Regions from separate parts of the Halomonas sp. Ps84H-12 genome, predicted to be linked through region 3. Evidence: predicted binding sites of a transcription regulator. Region 3 holds the regulator's gene; each other region holds the start of a gene.
What was found. The regulator FliA, encoded in region 3, starts transcription of late flagellar genes. The targets are predictions, from matches to a motif close to CTAAAGTTNNNNNNNNNNCNGCCGATA.
Positions count from the first base shown of each region.

Region 1 (2,202 bases), on a different contig from region 3:
AGAGCAAAACACCCTAGCAGTGCGCGAAGCGATTACTGGCTTTGTAGATGCCTACAACGACCTAAAAGGCACCATTGGCGAACTCACCAGCTTTAATGCGGAAACCGGTGCCGCCGGTGAGCTGCTGGGTGACAGTGCGGTACGCACGGTGGAGTCTCGTTTACGCAGCGTGTTGGGTGGAGGTATCGAAGGCCAGTTCTCCATGCTGACGGATATCGGCATTTCACTACAGCGCGATGGCACGCTCGAAGTTGATAGCGGCAAGCTAGATGATGCCATTGCCAATAATCAGGATGCGCTCTCTGCCTTTTTTGCAGGTGCTGCCGATAACGAAGGCATGGCAGGCCAAGTGAACCAAACCATCGAGCAGTTGCTAGGCACTAATGGTACGGTATCCGGCGCGATTTCTGGTGCTGAAAACCGCGTTGAGTCGCTGGGCGAGCGTTACACGCGCATGGAGCAATCCATCGAGCAGACCATTTCTCGCTACCGCACTCAGTTTGGCCAGTTGGATAGCATGATTGCCCAAATGAACCAAACCAGCAGCTACCTCACCCAGCAGTTTGATGCGTTAGGTGCACAGCTAGGCCGAAAATAATACCAACTTTGTTTAGCTATCTCCAAAGCGCCTGCGCTAAGCAGGCGTTTTTATTGGGGTAATGGGGTATTCGGAGTTAGGTGATAAAAAAGACCTAAAGTTAGCCGTTGTTCCGTCGATAAGAATGCTATTAAATCCAGTCGAAACGCCACTGTTGGCGCACTGTATCAATGACTGTGGGTTTAGCCTTTTGCATCGAGGAACATCTGCATGGCGACAATAACCTCTCTAGGCGTCGGCTCTGGCCTGGATCTCACCGGCTTGTTGGATCAGCTTCAAGAAGCGGAGCGGGGCAAACTCGCGCCGATTACCCGCCAAAAAGAGCAACAGCAGGATAAGATTTCTGCCTACGGCCAGCTGCAAACATCGCTAAACAGCTTTCAAGATGCTGTAGCGAAACTCAACGACCCTAAGCTCTACCAAAGCCTTTCCGCCAACGTGCGGGGCGATGCCATTAAAGCCACCACCACCGCCAGCGCGCTGCCCGGCAGCTACCGGGTAGAGGTGTCGCAGTTGGCCACCTCTGGCACCTTGGCATCTAACCGCATCACGGGTGAAAAAAACGCCGCGCTAGACCTGCAAGGGGCCACGGCCATACGGCTCAATTTTGGCGGCGCGGATTCGGTCGATATTGCCATTGCCCCCAACAGCAGCCTGGAAGCCATTCGTAACGCCATTAACGCCCACAAGGATGCCGGTGTTAACGCCACCATCATCAACGATGGGGAAGGCTACCGCCTGGCGCTCAGCTCCAAGGCTACAGGTGCGGATGCTTCGATTGAAGGCTTCAGCTTTGTAGATACCAGCCAGGCCCCCGCGGCAACAGTAGCAGGGCCGTTTAGTGAAGATGCCGCCACCAAGCGTTCTGGCGAAAATGCCGCGCTCACGGTCAATGGCATTGCCATCAGCAGTGCCAAAAACCAGATCGAAGGCGCTATTCAAGGGGTTACGCTCAACCTGGCCGAGTTGAGTATTGCCGAAGGTGAAACGGCCACCAGTACCATTAGCGTCGAGCGCGACACCCTCAAGCAGCGCGAAGCCATCAACGACTTCGTGAAAGCGTTCAACGACCTGAAAGGCACCATTGCCAAACTCACCAGCTTTACCGGCGACAGCGAAACCGCAGGCGAGCTGGTCGGCGACAGCACCGTGCGCACCATTGAAAGCCGCTTACGCAACGTGTTGACCGGTGGCGTGGAAGGTGGCGAGCTAGGCACCCTGAACCAGTTAGGCATTACCCTGCAGCGCGACGGTAAGCTGGCAGTGGATGACGACAAGCTATCCGACCTGGTAGCCAATAACCCCCAGGCGCTGAGCGACTTCTTCGCGGGTGATAAAAAAGAGAACGGCCTGGCTGGCAAGCTGTCCACGACAATCGACCAAATGCTCAGCAACAATGGTGTGGTCAAGCTGGCCATTAGTGGCGCAGAAAACCGTATTAAAAGCCTGGGCGAGCGCTTCGAGCGCATGGAAAAATCCATTGAAGGCACCATTGCCCGCTACCGCACCCAGTTCAGCCAGCTAGATGGCATGATTGCTCAAATGAACAGCATGAGCTCCTACCTAACCCAGCAGTTTGAAGCGCTAGATGCTCAGCTAGGCCG
Region 1 covers NZ_JAMXSJ010000043.1:8,627-10,828, reverse strand. The annotation lists gene fliD (flagellar filament capping protein FliD) at 1-598, shown strand, start outside; gene fliD (flagellar filament capping protein FliD) at 809-2,202, shown strand, end outside.
Region 1: a site for FliA is predicted at 693-719, ahead of fliD (flagellar filament capping protein FliD). Genes of this name have one in related genera too.

Region 2 (2,202 bases), on a different contig from region 3:
AGCAGTTGCAGTACCCGTGAATGTTTGGGCACCAACATTCGCTCCGGTGGTGTAAGTAGCACCATCAATTTGTAAACTTGAACCAGCCACCGCTGCCAGTGCAGAAGATAGGTTGTCCACGGTCAGTGAATCTGGCGTTGCTTGGTCGGTAATCGCCAAGTTACCGGTGGTATCTAGGTAAAGCGATTCACCATTAGATCCGGTAATATTGCCTTGATCGTCAATAAGGACATCAACAGACTCTGTACCAATGGTAACGGTTGCCGACTTAGGATCATTGCCCAACGTCACGTCCATGGCATTACGAAGCGCAGATACAGAAGAATCTGCGCCTTCACCATTAAAGGTGGAACCGTAGGTCCAGTTGCCGCTATCCGCTGTATACGTAACGCCACCTGTAGTTATGGTCTGGCCATCATCGGCCAACGCCAGCGCAGAGGACACGGTTGCCGGCGTATTAGGTACCGTCACGGCACTAACCGTATCGCCATCCTGCAGATTGTTGAACAGGTTAGCAGAGCTTACTTGAGCGTTGGCTTCGGCAATCACGAATTCGTTAGTGTTTCCTACTCGAGTAGCGCCTGCCAATGTCAAGGTGTCTTGTGTAGCAGCTGCATTCGCCACAGCACCTGCGCCTGTGACATTGAAGCCTTCCAAGCCCAGCGTTTTAGCATTAATTTCTTTCAGAGCAACTTCAATCACTTCGCCATCATTGGCGCCCACTTGGATTTTCAAGCCGTTATCAGACTGCAGTACTTTGGTGCCGTTAAAGTCGGTTTCTTCTGAAATACGGTTGATTTCTGACAGGCGCTGATTGATTTCGTTTTGGATAGAGTCCAAGTCGTCTTGACTGTTGGTGCCGTTTTCTGCCTGGACTGCCAACTCACGGATGCGCTGCAGGTTGTCGTTCACTTGGTTCAGTGCGCCTTCAGCGGTTTGTGCCACGGAAATACCGTCGTTGGCATTACGCTGCGCCTGCATGAGACCCGTAATCTGGGAAGTCATACGGTTGGCGATCGCCTGACCCGCTGCATCATCTTTGGCACTGTTGATACGCAGGCCGGAAGACAGACGTTCCATAGAAGTGGTCAGAGCATTCTGCGACTTATTCAAGTTTTGCTGACCGATCATCGAGGTGATGTTGGTATTGATCACGGACATGGTGATACTCCTTGCGTGTGAACTGGCCGTCAGGCCCGCTTTTCGGCCACGTTGTGTGCCGTTGTATAGATTAACGACCTGGTGAAGAGAATCTTTAGGGTGGATAGTAAAAATTTATGTAACTTTTAGTGAGCAGAACCACAGGCAGAGCTAAGCCATTCGGGTGAGGCGCTGTATTTTTGTGCGCGAACGCGTATTGTATCTCCACTTGCATATTCGATAGGAAATACCCATGTCAACCACCTACCTACCTTTGCTACTGGCTGGCATCGCTGTTGTGCTAGGGCTAATAAGCGTTGTGCTGTTTTACAAGGTGGTGATTGCACCAAGTAAGGCTGAGCTTTCCTCCACGCAAGCCTCCACTCCCCTAGCAGAGCAGGCGGATACTCCCAGCTACAAAAGCCAACCTAAAACCTCTAGCAAGCAAAGCAAAAGGCCAACCCAGCAGTGTTTGTTTGTGATGTTTGATGCGCCCAGCCAAGCCATTAACCAAGCGCTGGGGGAGATGCTCACCGAGAAAAACGCCTTTTACGAGGCGGAGCTAGGCGCCTTCCACCTTCCGCCAGGGCCGCAGGGCTACCCGATTATGCTGGCTAGCGCTACCTCGCCCGGTAAACTGCCGCCGCTACATAAAGAGCATAAAGAGAGGGAGCATACGCCGGTGCAGGGGGTGTCGATCTTGATCCGCTTTTTGAACACGCGGAAGGTGTCGCGCAACCCGGAAGATTTAATCACCTTCACCCACGAGGTAGCGGCGCTGGGTGGGAAAATTTTGGATGCTCAGCGTAAGCCCATCACAGAAGAGAGTTTGGCGGCCATGTACCGAGAGGGGGAGTAGTTGTAAGGGGTTAGGTTGCTTTGTTGTTGTGCCCTGCAATCGCATGGGGCATATTAAGAATGGTGCTAAAACCCGTCGCCCGCTGAAGCGGCCTCCCACTTTAGACTGACTCTCTCTATTTAGCTGGCTTCTACTTTTGACTGGCTTCCACTTTTGACTGAGACTCTGTGAGGGCAGCCTTATGAGTGCCCCAAGGGGTTTGT
Region 2 covers NZ_JAMXSJ010000043.1:5,187-7,388, forward strand. The annotation lists gene NH344_RS18395 (flagellin) at 1-1,161, opposite strand, end outside; gene NH344_RS16130 (cell division protein ZipA C-terminal FtsZ-binding domain-containing protein) at 1,394-1,999, shown strand.
Region 2: a site for FliA is predicted at 1,233-1,259, ahead of NH344_RS18395 (flagellin). Genes of this name have one in related genera too.

Region 3 (2,202 bases):
CTGACGCCTTTGCCACCATGTACCGAGTGTTGCGCCAATTACGCGAGCATGGTGGTCCGCAGCGTCTTCTAGCCCTTCATGAACCCCACCTGCCGCGCCGGGGGTTGCTGGATAATTTGGGCAATGCTTCCGCTCGTTATTTAGATATTGAGCTTCTGCTGCTGGCGCGCTAGCGGCGGGCCAGGGTGCATGTGTCGCTCAAGGGGAGAGTTATGCAGAGTTTGGCGAGTTGGGTAAGTAACGCTAAGCAGATGGCTATTGAGGCGTTGATAAAACCTGCAAAGTTGTTAACAGTAAGAAAAATGGGCTGTTTAGGGCTAGTAGCAGGGTTATGGTTTTTCGCGTTGAATACGCAGGCCGCAACCGGCAGTTGGAGCAGCCAAGTGCCTAGTGTGATGGTAGCAATGAGCGACCGTACCAGCAGCAGTCAGGCGATAACCCCGCCAGCGGGCGTCTCGCTGCGTAATGCTGTGCTGTCGCGAATTCAATGGCGCTTTGAGTCACCGCCGGGAACGCCTGTGCACGCTTGGCTATGTCATCCTGAACGCTGTGTTGCACTATCAGGCATGCGCGGTAGCACGACCGCTCTATCGGGAATGTTGGCGAGCGCACCGCTGTACTTTCGGTTTACGCTGCAGCCAGGGCAACGCCCTGTGCGAGTACAGGGGTTACAAGTGATCGTGAACTATCAGTAAAGGTTGTTAAGCCGCGAGGCACGAGGATGTATACAGCACAAGGCAGGATCAAACAGAGTGAGCTGTTAACTCAATACATGCCACTGGTGAGACGTCAGGCCTTAACGCTGCAGGTAAGGTTGCCCGCGAGTATTGAGCTGGATGATCTGATCCAGGCGGGTATGGTGGGCTTGTTAGAGGCATTAGGGCGCTTTGATGCTGCCCAAGGAGCAACATTTGCTACCTTTGCAAGCCAGCGCATCCGTGGCGCGATGATGGACGAGCTGCGCACTCGTGACTGGCTGCCCCGCAGCGTACGCCGCTCGGCACGGGCGGTAGATGATGCTGTGCGTCGTTTAGAGCAGCAGCTGGGGCGCCCCCCGGAAGAGGGGGAGATTGCCCGTGAACTGGAGATGCCGCTAAGTGATTACCAGCAACTGCTCAACGATACCAATAGCGGGAAATTATTGCCGTTCGAAGAGCTCATTGCGGATGGCGGCGAGCCTGCGGGGGACGACACTCACCGACAGCCGTTTGAACAATTATTGGATGAACAGCAGCGGCAAACGCTGATCGACGCCATTGAAGCACTGCCCGAGCGCGAGAAGCTGCTAATGGCGCTGTATTACCAAGAAGAGATGAATCTAAAAGAAGTGGGCGCTGTGCTCGGTGTCACCGAATCACGGGTTTCACAGCTTCACAGCCAGGCGGTGAGTCGGCTGCGTGCTCGCCTACATGAGACTAATTAATCCTCTCACTCACTAACCATAACCGGCGAGGAGCCGTTGATGAATCCATCTACGCTGATCGGTATATTTGCCAGCATGCTGTTGTTGGTAAGCGTTTTATTTTTTACCGCAGAGTCTCCCGAGAGCTTTATTAACTTACCGGGGCTTGCCATTGTGGTCACTGGCACGCTGGCGGCCACGTTTATCAGCTATCCGCTGAAAGAAGTGCTGCGTGTGGTGCGTCTGGTTGGTTTAGTTTTCCGCCGTGAAAACACCTATGTGCGAGATGACATCAATGAGTTGGTTTCCATGTCGCGCCTTTGGTTTAAGGGGGATGTTAGAGCGGTTGAGAAAGAACTGGAACATACCCGTAATCCGTTTTTGCGCACCGGTATTCAACTGGTCATTGCGAATACAAAAGAGGATGAAATCTTCGACATGCTGCGCTGGCGTATTGCGCGGCTGAAAGCCCGCGAGCATGCTGAAGCCCAAATTTTCCGCACCATGGCCACCTATGCACCGGCCTTTGGCATGATTGGTACTTTGGTAGGCTTGGTCAACATGCTCGAAGTGATGGATGCGGGTGACCTGGAAGTAATTGGGCCCCGGATGGCAGTGGCGCTGTTGACTACTTTCTATGGCATCCTGTTGGCCAATTTGGTGTTTAAACCGATTGCCGTGAAGCTAGAGCGGCGTACGGAAGAGCGCCTTATCACTATGAACATGGTGCTGGAAGGCATTTCGCTAATTACCAAGCGCCGTCTGCCATCGTTTATTGAAGAGACGCTTAACTCCTTCGT
Region 3 covers NZ_JAMXSJ010000006.1:92,822-95,023, reverse strand. The annotation lists gene NH344_RS04715 (hypothetical protein) at 1-173, shown strand, start outside; gene NH344_RS04710 (flagellar protein FlhE) at 345-695, shown strand; gene NH344_RS04705 (RNA polymerase sigma factor FliA) at 722-1,423, shown strand; gene NH344_RS04700 (MotA/TolQ/ExbB proton channel family protein) at 1,463-2,202, shown strand, end outside.

Region 4 (2,202 bases), on a different contig from region 3:
ACTGGTATTAATCCCGCTAATGGCAGTGAACCGGCAGCGCATCTGGGCTATTGCCGCCGTTACCACGCTGGGCTGTTTAGCGGCGTCCATCGTCGGTTACGGCGTGGGCATGGTGTTGTACCAGTCCGTCGGCACGTGGTTTATCGAATTTATGGGGATGGAGCAGAGCTATCAGGCGTTTCAAGGCTTCTTTGACCAGTACGGCTTTGCAGCCATTCTCGCCATTGGCATTTTGCCGATTCCGTTTCAGGTCGCGATGATTACCGCCGGGCTCTCGGGCTACCCCATCGCGCTGTTCGCCCTGGCCGCCCTCATCGCCCGCGGGCTGCGTTACTACGGGCTAGCATGGCTGGTACACCGTTTTGGGCACCGAGTGGAAAGCATGTGGAAACGCCATGCGCTGAAGACCAGCCTAGCGCTGGGCAGTGTGGTGCTTCTGCTAGTCCTGGGGATGCAGGCACTGGCGGGGCTGATCGTGTAGAAAACACACTAGCCGCCAACGTTGGCGGCTATTGATGGGCGCGAATCACGTTACTGCACGTAGTAGCCGCTCACTCGCCACGTGCCCTCTTCCAGATGTGGCGTGACGACTTCGACCACGCGCTGGTTATTCGTGAACTGGGTTTTAAAAGCGAACTCTTTGTAGTCGTTGCGCGGCGCCCCAGGCATCGAGGTGTACTGCGACATGCGGATGCGCCGCCGCGACTCGACGCTGCCCAAATCGTTGCGGGCCAGCGTCACCACGCGCTGCAGCATGGTGGGAGAAAGCGGCGTCTTCAACAGCGGCGACGACTTTTCCCAAGCCTGCTCATATTCACCTTGATCAATCGCTTCCAGCCAAGCGAGCGCGGCCGCTTCCGCCGCCTCGGTGGTAGACGCCTGTACATAAGAAGTCATCGCCAGGAGCAACGCAGAGAGAATGAGAGCAAAGGGTTTTAGCATGGCAGCCTCGTATGGCAATCGAATGTGTCGTGCGACTTTAGTAGTTATCGGACCATCACACGATTTCTTTAATCACATTAACCCTAAAGCGCTAGCCAGACTGTGAAAGAGTGCAAACTTGATCGCCGCTTGGCCAAGCCACTCCTACGCCTTCTCAAACTCCAACCGCTCGTTTACTATGCGCCTCCTCATTTATGTCAGCCCTCACCATTAGGCCACTATGTCCGTCAACGCGCTCTACACCGACCTGTCTGGCTACTACGATTTGATGTGCGTCGACATCGACTACCAGGCCCAAAGCCACGCCATTCGTCGCCTGCACCAAATTTTTGGTAATGAAGGCAAACGCCATTTGGACTTAGCCTGCGGCACCGGCCCTCACGTGCGTTATTTTCTGGATGCTGGCTACACCAGCAGCGGGTTGGATATTAACCAACCGATGCTGGATATTGCCGCCCAACGCTGCCCAGAGGCGCACTTCTCACTGCAGGATATGAGCAGCTTTGAGGTCGACGAACCGCTGGATCTCATCACCTGCTTTCTCTACTCCATCCACTACAGCGATGGCCTGGACAAGCTCGGCGACTGCATCGCCAGTGCCCACCGCGCCTTGAACGAGGGCGGCGTGTTCTGCTTCAACGCGGTGGATAAGCAGCGGATCGACAACGCGCTGTTCGTCAAGCACACGGTCCAGCAGGCGGAGGATAGGTTCACTTTCCGCTCCGGGTGGCACTACAGCGGCCAAGGGGAGCGGCAGTCGCTGCGGCTGAGCATCGAAAAGACCACGGCGGAGACAACGAAGGTGTGGTACGACGAGCACTCCATGGTGGCCGTCAGTTTTAGCGAACTCATCGCCCTGCTGGAGCCTACCTTCGAGGTGCACGTGTTTGAGCATGATTACCAGACCATCACGCCCTGGGATAACGTCTCAGGCAATGCGATCTTCGTGTGTGTGAAGCGCGAGGGCCTCGCTTAGCCTTTATCGTTCGGGCGCAGCTGAAGCTGAATGCCCATCAGGAAATTGCGCAGCATCTGATCTTTGCACTCACGGTAGTTCTTATGGCTGGGCTTGCGGAAAAACGCGCTAAGCTCATGTGCGCTAAGCGGCAAGCCCACTTGCTCGAACACTTCTAAAATATCCTCTGCCTTCATGTTCAGCGCGATACGCAGTTTCTGGAACACCATATTGTTGTTCAGCTGCGATTCTGGCGCAGGCTGCGGGCCTTCACGCTTGCCGCGTTTGAAGCTGATGAAACCGTT
Region 4 covers NZ_JAMXSJ010000014.1:20,902-23,103, forward strand. The annotation lists gene NH344_RS08660 (VTT domain-containing protein) at 1-481, shown strand, start outside; gene NH344_RS08665 (DUF4019 domain-containing protein) at 532-942, opposite strand; gene NH344_RS08670 (class I SAM-dependent methyltransferase) at 1,163-1,918, shown strand; gene NH344_RS08675 (DUF1456 family protein) at 1,915-2,202, opposite strand, start outside.
Region 4: a site for FliA is predicted at 988-1,014, ahead of NH344_RS08665 (DUF4019 domain-containing protein). Genes of this name have one in related genera too.